DNA from 2 places in the Nitratidesulfovibrio sp. D1 genome. Region 2 is predicted to be linked to the other one. Evidence: predicted binding sites of a transcription regulator. Region 2 holds the regulator's gene; the other holds the start of a gene.
What was found. The regulator HrcA, encoded in region 2, represses chaperone genes, less so after heat shock. The targets are predictions, from matches to a motif close to TGTTAGCACTCNNNNNNNNNGAGTGCTAACA.
Positions count from the first base shown of each region.

Region 1: a site for HrcA is predicted at 2,021-2,051, ahead of groES (co-chaperone GroES). Genes of this name have one in related genera too.

Region 1 covers NZ_JBPGNZ010000001.1:23,244-27,660, forward strand. The annotation lists gene groL (chaperonin GroEL) at 1-1,645, opposite strand, end outside; gene groES (co-chaperone GroES) at 1,690-1,977, opposite strand; gene ACR4XJ_RS00110 (Na+/H+ antiporter NhaC family protein) at 2,396-3,802, opposite strand; gene ACR4XJ_RS00115 (ATP-binding cassette domain-containing protein) at 3,989-4,417, opposite strand, start outside.
Region 2 covers NZ_JBPGNZ010000004.1:52,823-57,239, reverse strand. The annotation lists gene ACR4XJ_RS08355 (hypothetical protein) at 150-422, shown strand; gene ACR4XJ_RS08350 (TusE/DsrC/DsvC family sulfur relay protein) at 640-957, opposite strand; gene hrcA (heat-inducible transcriptional repressor HrcA) at 1,877-2,944, shown strand; gene ACR4XJ_RS08340 (nucleotide exchange factor GrpE) at 3,048-3,644, shown strand; gene ACR4XJ_RS08335 (DMT family transporter) at 3,806-4,417, shown strand, end outside.

The DNA of each region.
Region 1 (4,417 bases), on a different contig from region 2:
AGTACATGCCGCCCATGCCGCCCATGCCACCCATGCCGCCGCCGGGCATGGGCATGTCCTTCTTGGGCTCGGGCTTTTCGGCCACGGCGCATTCGGTGGTCAGCAGCAGCGAGGCCACGGAGGCCGCATTCTGCAGGGCGATGCGGGTAACCTTCTTGGGATCGATGACGCCGGCCTTGATCAGGTCTTCGAAGTCGCCGGAAGCGGCGTTGAAGCCGAAGCCGTCCTTGCCGTCGCGCACCTTCTCGACCACGATGGAACCTTCGTAGCCGGCGTTGGAGGCGATCTGGCGCAGCGGTTCCTCGATGGCGCGGCGGATGATGTTCACGCCCGCGGCTTCGTCGTCATCGGCGGGCTTCACGTCGTCCAGCACCTTGCAGATGCGGATGTAGGCGGTGCCGCCGCCGGGGACGATGCCTTCCTCCACCGCGGCGCGGGTGGCGTTCAGGGCGTCCTCGACGCGGTCCTTCTTTTCCTTCATTTCGGTTTCGGTGGCCGCGCCCACGTTGATCACGGCCACGCCGCCCACCAGCTTGGCCAGGCGTTCCTGAAGCTTTTCGCGGTCGTAGTCGGAGGTGGTTTCGTCGATCTGGGCGCGGATCTGCTTCACGCGCGCCTTGATGTCGTCGGACTTGCCCGCGCCGTCCACGATGGTGGTGTTTTCCTTGTCGACCACCACGCGCTTGGCGGTGCCAAGGTCGGCCACCGAGATGTTCTCGAGCTTCACGCCCATGTCTTCGGACACCACGGTGCCGCCGGTGAGGACGGCGATGTCCTGCAGCATGGCCTTGCGGCGGTCGCCGAAGCCGGGGGCCTTCACGGCCACCACCTGGAGGGTGCCGCGCAGCTTGTTGACCACCAGGGTGGCCAGGGCTTCGCCTTCCACGTCTTCGGCGATGATCACCAGCGGACGGTTCATCTTGGCCACCTGTTCGAGAACGGGCAGCATGTCCTTCATGCTGGAGATCTTCTTCTCGTTGCAGAGAATGAAGGGCTCGTCGAGTTCGCAGACCATCTTTTCGGGATCGGTCACGAAATAGGGCGACAGGTAGCCGCGGTCGAACTGCATGCCTTCGACCACTTCGAGGGTGGTTTCAAGGCCCTTGGCTTCCTCGACGGTGATGACGCCTTCCTTGCCCACCTTGGCCATGGCCTCGGCGATGATGTTGCCGATGGTGGTGTCGGAGTTGGCGGAAATGGTGCCGATCTGGGCGATTTCCTTCTGGTCGCGGGTGGGCTTGGCCAGGGTGCCCAGTTCCTTGACCAGCTTTTCCACGGCCTTGTCGATGCCGCGCTTGATGGCCATGGGGTTGCGGCCGGCGGCCACCAGCTTCACGCCTTCGCGGTAGATGGCCTGGGCGAGGATGGTGGCGGTGGTGGTGCCGTCACCGGCGATGTCGCTGGTCTTGGAGGCGACTTCCTTCACCATCTGGGCGCCCATGTTCTCGAACTTGTCCTCGAGTTCGATCTCCTTGGCCACGGTCACGCCGTCCTTGGTGATGACCGGCGAGCCGAAAGACTTCTCGATGACCACGTTGCGGCCCTTGGGGCCCAGGGTCACCTTCACGGCGTTGGCGAGCTTGTCCACGCCGCGGGAAAGCTTTTCGCGGGCCTTGACGTCGAACAGGATTTCCTTGGAAGCCATTGTATTCATCCTCCTCGGGAGTAAGTGCGTGAGTTCGCGGGGCGTTATTCGATGATGGCGAGAATGTCGTCTTCGCGCATGACGAGGTGCTCGACGCCGTCAAGCTTGATCTCGGTGCCGGCGTACTTGCTGAACAGCACCGCGTCGCCCTTCTTGACGGTCATGGCGATGAGCTTGCCGTCTTCCGCGACCTTGCCGGGACCGGCGGCGACGACTTCACCGCGCGAGGGCTTTTCCTTGGCGGTGTCGGGGATGAAGAGGCCGCCGGCGGTCTTCTCTTCGGATTCGAGGCGCTTCACCAGAACGCGGTCATTCAAAGGCTTCAGATTCATGACAACTAGTCCTCCAACTTTAGGTGATCGCTGTTTGTCCCGTCGCTGGCACTCGCGTCCTGCGAGTGCCAGCGACAAGGGCGGTCATCTCGCCGCGCGCCATGACCGTGTCACGCGCGCGCCCTCCCGCCGGGTGGCGGGGGGCGAAATTCGTCTCGCCCGATGTATCGTGGCTTTTCGGCAGACGCCGGATTCCGGCCGCCGGGTGCGGCTGCGCGCCCGCGCCCGCTGGCGCGGAGGCGGTGCATGGCAACCGCGTTGGATAATAAGGCAGGTTTACGGCTTGAAAAGGGGGGCGTGTGCATTTTTTTGCATTTTCTTCCTGCGCCCTGCGAATTCAACGGGTTGCGCGCGCAACTGGCGCACCGGTCTGGCGCACCGGTCTGGGCCACCGGTCTGGCACACCGGGCGGCCCGCCTCAGGCCCCTGTTGTCCCGGCTCCTGCCGTGCGCGGGGCGCGCGGCAGCCCGGTGAGGATGGCCAGCACCCCGGCCGCGCCCAGCAGCAGGCAATAGTAGTTGGCCGACAGCACCGCCACGGGCGAAATGCCCGCGATGGACCCGGCCAGCAGCACCTGGGCCGCGTGCGGGGCCAGCCCCTGCACCACGCACGAGAAGATGTCCAGCATGCTGGCGCTGCGGCGCGGGTCCACGCCGGAGGTGGCGGCAATCTCGCGCGCCATGCCCCCGGTCAGGATTATAGCCACGGTGTTGTTGGCGGTGCACAGGTCGGCCACGGCCACCAGCCCGGAAATGCCCGCCTCGCCGGTGCGGGCGGACGCCCCGCCCCGCCTGCCGGGCCGGTCGGTGAACCGGCGCACGGCGGCCAGCAGCCAGGCCACCCCGCCATGGTAGCGGATGAGTTCGCCAAGGCCGCCCATGAGCATGGACAGCACGAGAATCTCGTGCATGTCCGTGAACCCCTTGTAGATGCCCTGCGCGAACTTCAGCGGGGTGTAGCCGTCCACCACCGCCATGCCCACGCCGCCCGCCATGACGATGCCCGCGAACAGCACGGCGAACACGTTCATGCCCGAAAGCGCCATGACCAGGATGGCCACGTAGGGCAGCACCGTGACCACCCGATAGGCGCCGGGTTCGGCGGCGCGCCCCGCGTCGCCCGCCAGCCAGAACACCGCCACGGTCAGCAGGGCGGCGGGCAGGGCGATGGCGAAGTTCATGCGGAACTTGTCGCGCATGTCGCAGCCCTGGGTGCGCGTGGCCGCGATGGTAGTGTCGGAAATCATGGACAGGTTGTCCCCGAACATGGCCCCGCCCACCACCGCGCCCATGAGCAGCGCGGCGTCCATGCCGGTCTGGGCGGCCACGCCCGCCGCGATGGGGCCCACGGCGGCGATGGTGCCCATGGAGGTGCCCATGGCCGTGGCCACGAAGGACGAAATGACGAACAGCCCTGGCAGCACCAGCCGCTGCGGCACCAGCGACAGCCCCAGGTTCACCGTGGATTCCACCCCGCCGATGTCCGAGGCCACCGAGGCGAAGCCACCCGCCAGCAGGTAGATGACGCACATGGTGACGATGTTGATCTCGCCCGCGCCGGACAGGAAGACGTTGACCCGCCGGGTCAGCCCGCCGGGCCGGGCCGCCGTGGCCGGGTCCTTCTCGCGCAGGGCCAGGGCCAGGGCGATGGCGGGCAGGATGGCCACCGCAGGCGACAGCTGGTAGAAGGCCATTTTCGTTCCGGCCGCGCCAAGGGCCAGCCCCGTGCCGATGAACAGCGCCAGGAACAGGCCCAGCGGCAGCAGGGCCACGGGGTTGGGGGCGGGGTGGCGCGGGGGCGCGGGGGCATGTGGGGTCTGGGACATGGCGATATCCTTGCGGGCCCGCGGATGCGGGACCGGTGCATGCATGTTCTTGCGTATGGGGGAAGTCCGGCCGCGCGGACATGCTGCCCGCAACGGCGAACCGTGCAGATAGGAACGGGGACGCCGCGTGTCCAGACGGACCGCGCGGGCGTCCCCGAAATATCATCCCGCGCCGGTTATTCGCGGTTATTCACGAAATTGGGCCAGCTCTGCGATGCGCGCCTCCACCACTTCCCAGCGCTCCAGCAGGGCGGTCTGCTCGCCTTCCAGCGCGGTGACCCGCGCGGCGGCGGCGTTGAAGCCCTCCGGATCGGTGGTGAAGAAATCCGGCTCGGCAAGGCGCGCCTCCAGCGTGGCCTGCTCGCGCTCCAGCGCATCCAGGTCGCCGGGCAGGGCCGCCAGTTCATCGCGCAGCCCGGCCAGTTCGCGCTGCTCCTTAAAGGTCAGCTTGCGTGTCTGGCCATTGCCCGGACCGTTGCCCGAACCGTTGCCCGAATTGGCGGCGCTGGCGGGCCGCCCGGCGTCGGCCTGCCCGTTCCCGGCGGCATCCGCCACGGGTTTCGGGCGCTGGCGCAGCCAGTCGGTGTAGCCGCCCACGTACTCGCGCACGTTGCC
Region 2 (4,417 bases):
GCCGGGGGCGCGTCAAGCGTGCGCGCCCGCGCACTCTCCACGGTTCCGGGGAAAATATAAATGACCGGCGCGAACGGCGCTTGCTAGTCTGTTGCGGGTGCCGGCGCTTTGCGCGCACGGCGTCTAGTTCCTACAACGGGGTTCGCAACGTGAAGCATGACATCGATGGTCTACTGGGTAACGTGGGCAAGGAACTGACGGGCCTTTCCGTATCGCTTGACGGGCTGGAGCGCACACCGGACGGCGCGTACATCGTTCCGGCATCGGTGCTGATCTCCATGGTTCATTCCGTGCAGCAGATACTTTCCCTGTGGAAGAAGGCCCATTCGACGTTCAGCATCGCCATGGCGTCGAGCGTCCTGTGCCGCGAAGAGGCGTTGAACACCCTGTTCGACGCCGCGGAGGACGGCACGGAACATTGATTCCGGCCAGCCTTCCCCGCCTGCAACCACGCTTCGCCGTACGAAGCCCGCAACCGGCGCGCCCGAACTGGCCGGGCGCGCCACCGAAAGCCGGAAAGGGCGGGAACGCGAGTTCCCGCCCTTTCCGCGTCCGGGCGGAAGCCGCCCTGGGGCCATGCGAACGAAAAGGGCGGGAGCACAAGCTCCCGCCCTTTCAGTGAACAATGGGCCGTATGGACTACACGCAGCCGGTGGGCTTGGGCAGACCGGCCATCTTGCAGGCGCCCTTGCCGGGGCCGGAGGGGAACAGTTCGTAGATCTCCTTCAGCTTGAAGCCGGTGTTCTTGGAGAGGATACGAACCATCGGGGCGATGCCGTTCTTCTTGTAGTAGTCCTGCAGGAAGTCGATGATCTTCTGGTGATCGGGGGTGATGTCCGCGATACCTTCGGATTCCTTCACGAATTCAACCCACTCGGTGCTCCAGTCATCAAAGCGAAGAAGGAAGCCGTCTTCATCGACTTCGAAGCTCTTGCCCTTGTAAGTGACTTCAGCCATGCGTGTCCTCCTTGGACAGGTTCTTGGCAGTGAAAGGGATGCACGACAAACGCCTGACCTTCGCATCGTGCGGCGATGCGCCGGCCGATGATAAGCAGCGATCCGCTGCCTCTATCCGAATGATGGTCGGCCCGTGGCAGATACTGCCCGCTGGATAAACCGGGGCCACCCGGCGTGTCAACGATGGCCTCGTGCCGAGGCCCTCTCGCCGGTAACCCCGTGGCGCGCCCCGAGGGATGCACCCATGGGTACCGGAGAACCGAATCGCACGGGTTTTTCCGGGTTCCAGACATGCGGACGAGGCACAAGATGCCACAATGTCATGAAAAATTCAAGGCAGGTGTGGGTGTTTTTTCGGCAAGCATTACAGCCCCCTACGGGTGAGCGTGTAAACAATTGCTCACTCGCCGCGCCACGCCCGGCGGAATGGGCGCGATGCGGGCCGTATGGGGCATAGTGTGGGGAACAGGTGAAGCGATGCATGCGGCGATGCATTTCCGCTCCCCCGGTAACAACGCCACTGTAGTGTGTTGCCAGTGGCGTGTCAATGCATGTGAAATAATGCGCAAGATATAAAAGGGCACAACGTGCCGCGCGCAGTGGTTTGGGCGCGTGGGCCGGAAAATGGATGATGGCAGTCGGTTTTTGTCATTATGCTGAAATGATGAATGTTATTTTGATTTTTGGGGCGTTTGCGAGTCGCAATAGTGATTTTATTCACAAGTATCAGCCCAATCCGGTCCAAACAGCCACGGGGCGTCCCGCCGCACGGCCCGGCCGGGATTTCCCGCCGCCGCACGGGCGTTGCCGGGGCGGGCGCGCGCCCGCGCATGTCCCCGTCAACCTTGACAGCCCCCACCCCCGTTGTTACCCGTTTGTGCTACTGCAAGAACTGCATCCTCGTGATGCCGGAGCCTTCATGCCCAGCCTCGGACAGCGCGAAACCCAGGTGCTTGCCACCATCATCGAAAGCTACATCGCCTCGGCCTCGCCCGTGGGGTCTCGCGCCGTGGCCGAATGCTCGGGCCTGCACCTTTCCCCGGCCAGCATGCGGGCCACCATGTCCGACCTGACCGACCTCGGCTACCTGGAGCAGCCGCACACGTCCGCAGGACGGGTTCCGACGGCGCGCGCCTTCCGGCTGTACGTGGACAGCCTGCTGCGCCTGCGCCCGCTGGGCAGCGTCGAGCGCGAGGCCATCGCCGACGAGCTTTTCCGGCAGGAACTGGAGATTTCCGGCATCCTGCGCCGCGCCGCCAACCTGCTGTCCGGCCATGCCCGGCAACTGGGCATGGTGGTGGCCCCCAGCGAGGACGAGGCCCGCTGGCGCAGCATCGAGTTCGCTCCGGCGGCGGAAGGGCTGGTGCTGGCCGTGCTGATGCTGGAAGGCGGCCTGGTGCGCACCCGCACCGTGCGCGTGGACGGGCGCTACGGCCAGGACGAACTGGTGCGCTTCGGCAACTACCTCAACGAACATTTCCGGGGCCTGCCCCTGTCCGAGGCGCGCAACCGCATCGGCCGCGAACTGGCCCGCGCGGGCTCGCGGCTGGAAGAGATGTGCATGCGCGCCCTGGACCTGTCGCGGCGCGCCGTGGAGCACATGGGCGACGACCGCGAACTTATCGTCAACGGCACGCTGAACATGCTGGACCACGCGGAGTTCACCGACGTGGGCCGCATGCGCGACCTTCTGGCCGCCATCGAGGAACGCTCGCGCCTGCTGGAACTGCTGGACCGCACCCTGTCCGAAGAGGACGTGCGCATCACCTTCTGTCAGGACGTGCCGGAAGGCGCGCCGGACGGGCTGCGCGGGTGCAGCGTGGTCAGCGCGGCCTACGGCGGCGACACGCCGCGCGGCGTGGTCAGCGTGGTGGGCCCGCTGCGCATGGACTACGCCAAGATCGTGCCGGTGGTGCAGTGCGTGTCGCGCGCGCTCACCCAGCTGCTGCGCGAACGCTTCGCCGCGCCGCCCTCCCTGCTGCCGTAGTCCGGGCCATTTTCATCCGTTTTAGGACGCATGCAACCCGCCCCCCGGCGGGAGATGTTCAACGACGACTTCACGCATCAGGATTTCAAGGAGACTCAGGAACATGCCCCCCAGCAACGTGTTCAAGGACAATGTGGAGATCAGCCCCGAGGCCGAGGCCGACGCGCCTTCGCGGAACCCGGCCCCGGCGGCCCCCGGCGCCATGCCCGCCGTGATGGACGATGACGATCTGCGCGAGCAGTGCGCGGCCCGGCTGTGCCCGGAATGTCCCGTACGGGCCGAGGCCGATGAACAGCGCCTGCGCGCCCTGGCGGAAATGGACAATTTCAAGAAGCGCCTGCAACGCGAAAAGGACGACCAGGTGCGCTACGCCGCCGAGGTAGTGCTGGCGGACCTGCTGCCCACCCTGGACAACCTGGACCTGGCCCTGCAATACGGGCGCGGCAACGCGGCCTGCAAGGACATGCTGATGGGCGTGGAAATGACCCAAAAGCTGCTGCTGGACGCGCTGAAGCGCCACGGCCTGGAGCCGGTGGGCGAGGCGGGCGAACCGTTCAGCCCGGAAATCCACGAGGCCATCGGCGCCGAGGTGCGGCCCGACCTGCCGGAGAACACCGTGTGCGTGATGATGCAGCGCGGCTACCGGCTGAAGGAACGCCTGCTGCGGCCCGCCAAGGTCACGGTGAGCCGGACGGAATAGCGGCGCGCGGACAGCGCGCCCAAGCATCCCGCCAGACATCGCGCCCAGGCATCGCGCCAGACATCGCGGACATGCGGCGGCACGTCCCCCGGCGGGGCGTGCCGCCCTTGCGTTGCGGCCCGCATTTGCGCTTCCCCCGGCTTCGCAGTATGGGGGGCCGCATGAGTACACACTACTCCCCCTGCCTTGATCTGGGAGGGCTGCTGCGCGTTGCCGGGGGCGGCGTGCTGATCAGCTTTTCCGGCCTGTTCGTGAAGCTGGCGCACGTGGGGCCCAGCCAATCGGCCTTCTACCGCATGTTCCTCGGCGGGGTTGCGCTGCTGTTCGTGGCCCTGGCGCGCCGCGAGCGGCTGCGGGCGCGGCGCGGCGTGTGGGCGGTGATGGTCGCGGCGGCGGTGTTCTTCGCGCTGGACCTGGAGTGCTGGCACCGCAGCATCCTGCTCATAGGGCCGGGGCTGGCCACCATCATCGGCAACTTTCAGGTGTTCTTCATCGCCATCGCCGGGGCGGTGCTGCTGCGGGAACGGCTTTCCGTCCGGCACATGGCGGCCATTCCGCTGGCCCTGGCCGGGCTGTGGTGGCTGCTGGGCGTGAGCCCGGCGGAACTGCTGCCCGTGGCCGCCGACGGCGGTCTGGCGGTGGGCGATGCGCTGGCCGGGGTGGCCTACGGCTTCGCCACGGCGCTGTTCTACACCGGGTTCATCCTGCTGCTGCGGCATTCGCAGGGTATGGGCGGCATGCTCACGCCGGTGGCCAACATGGCCCTGGTTTCG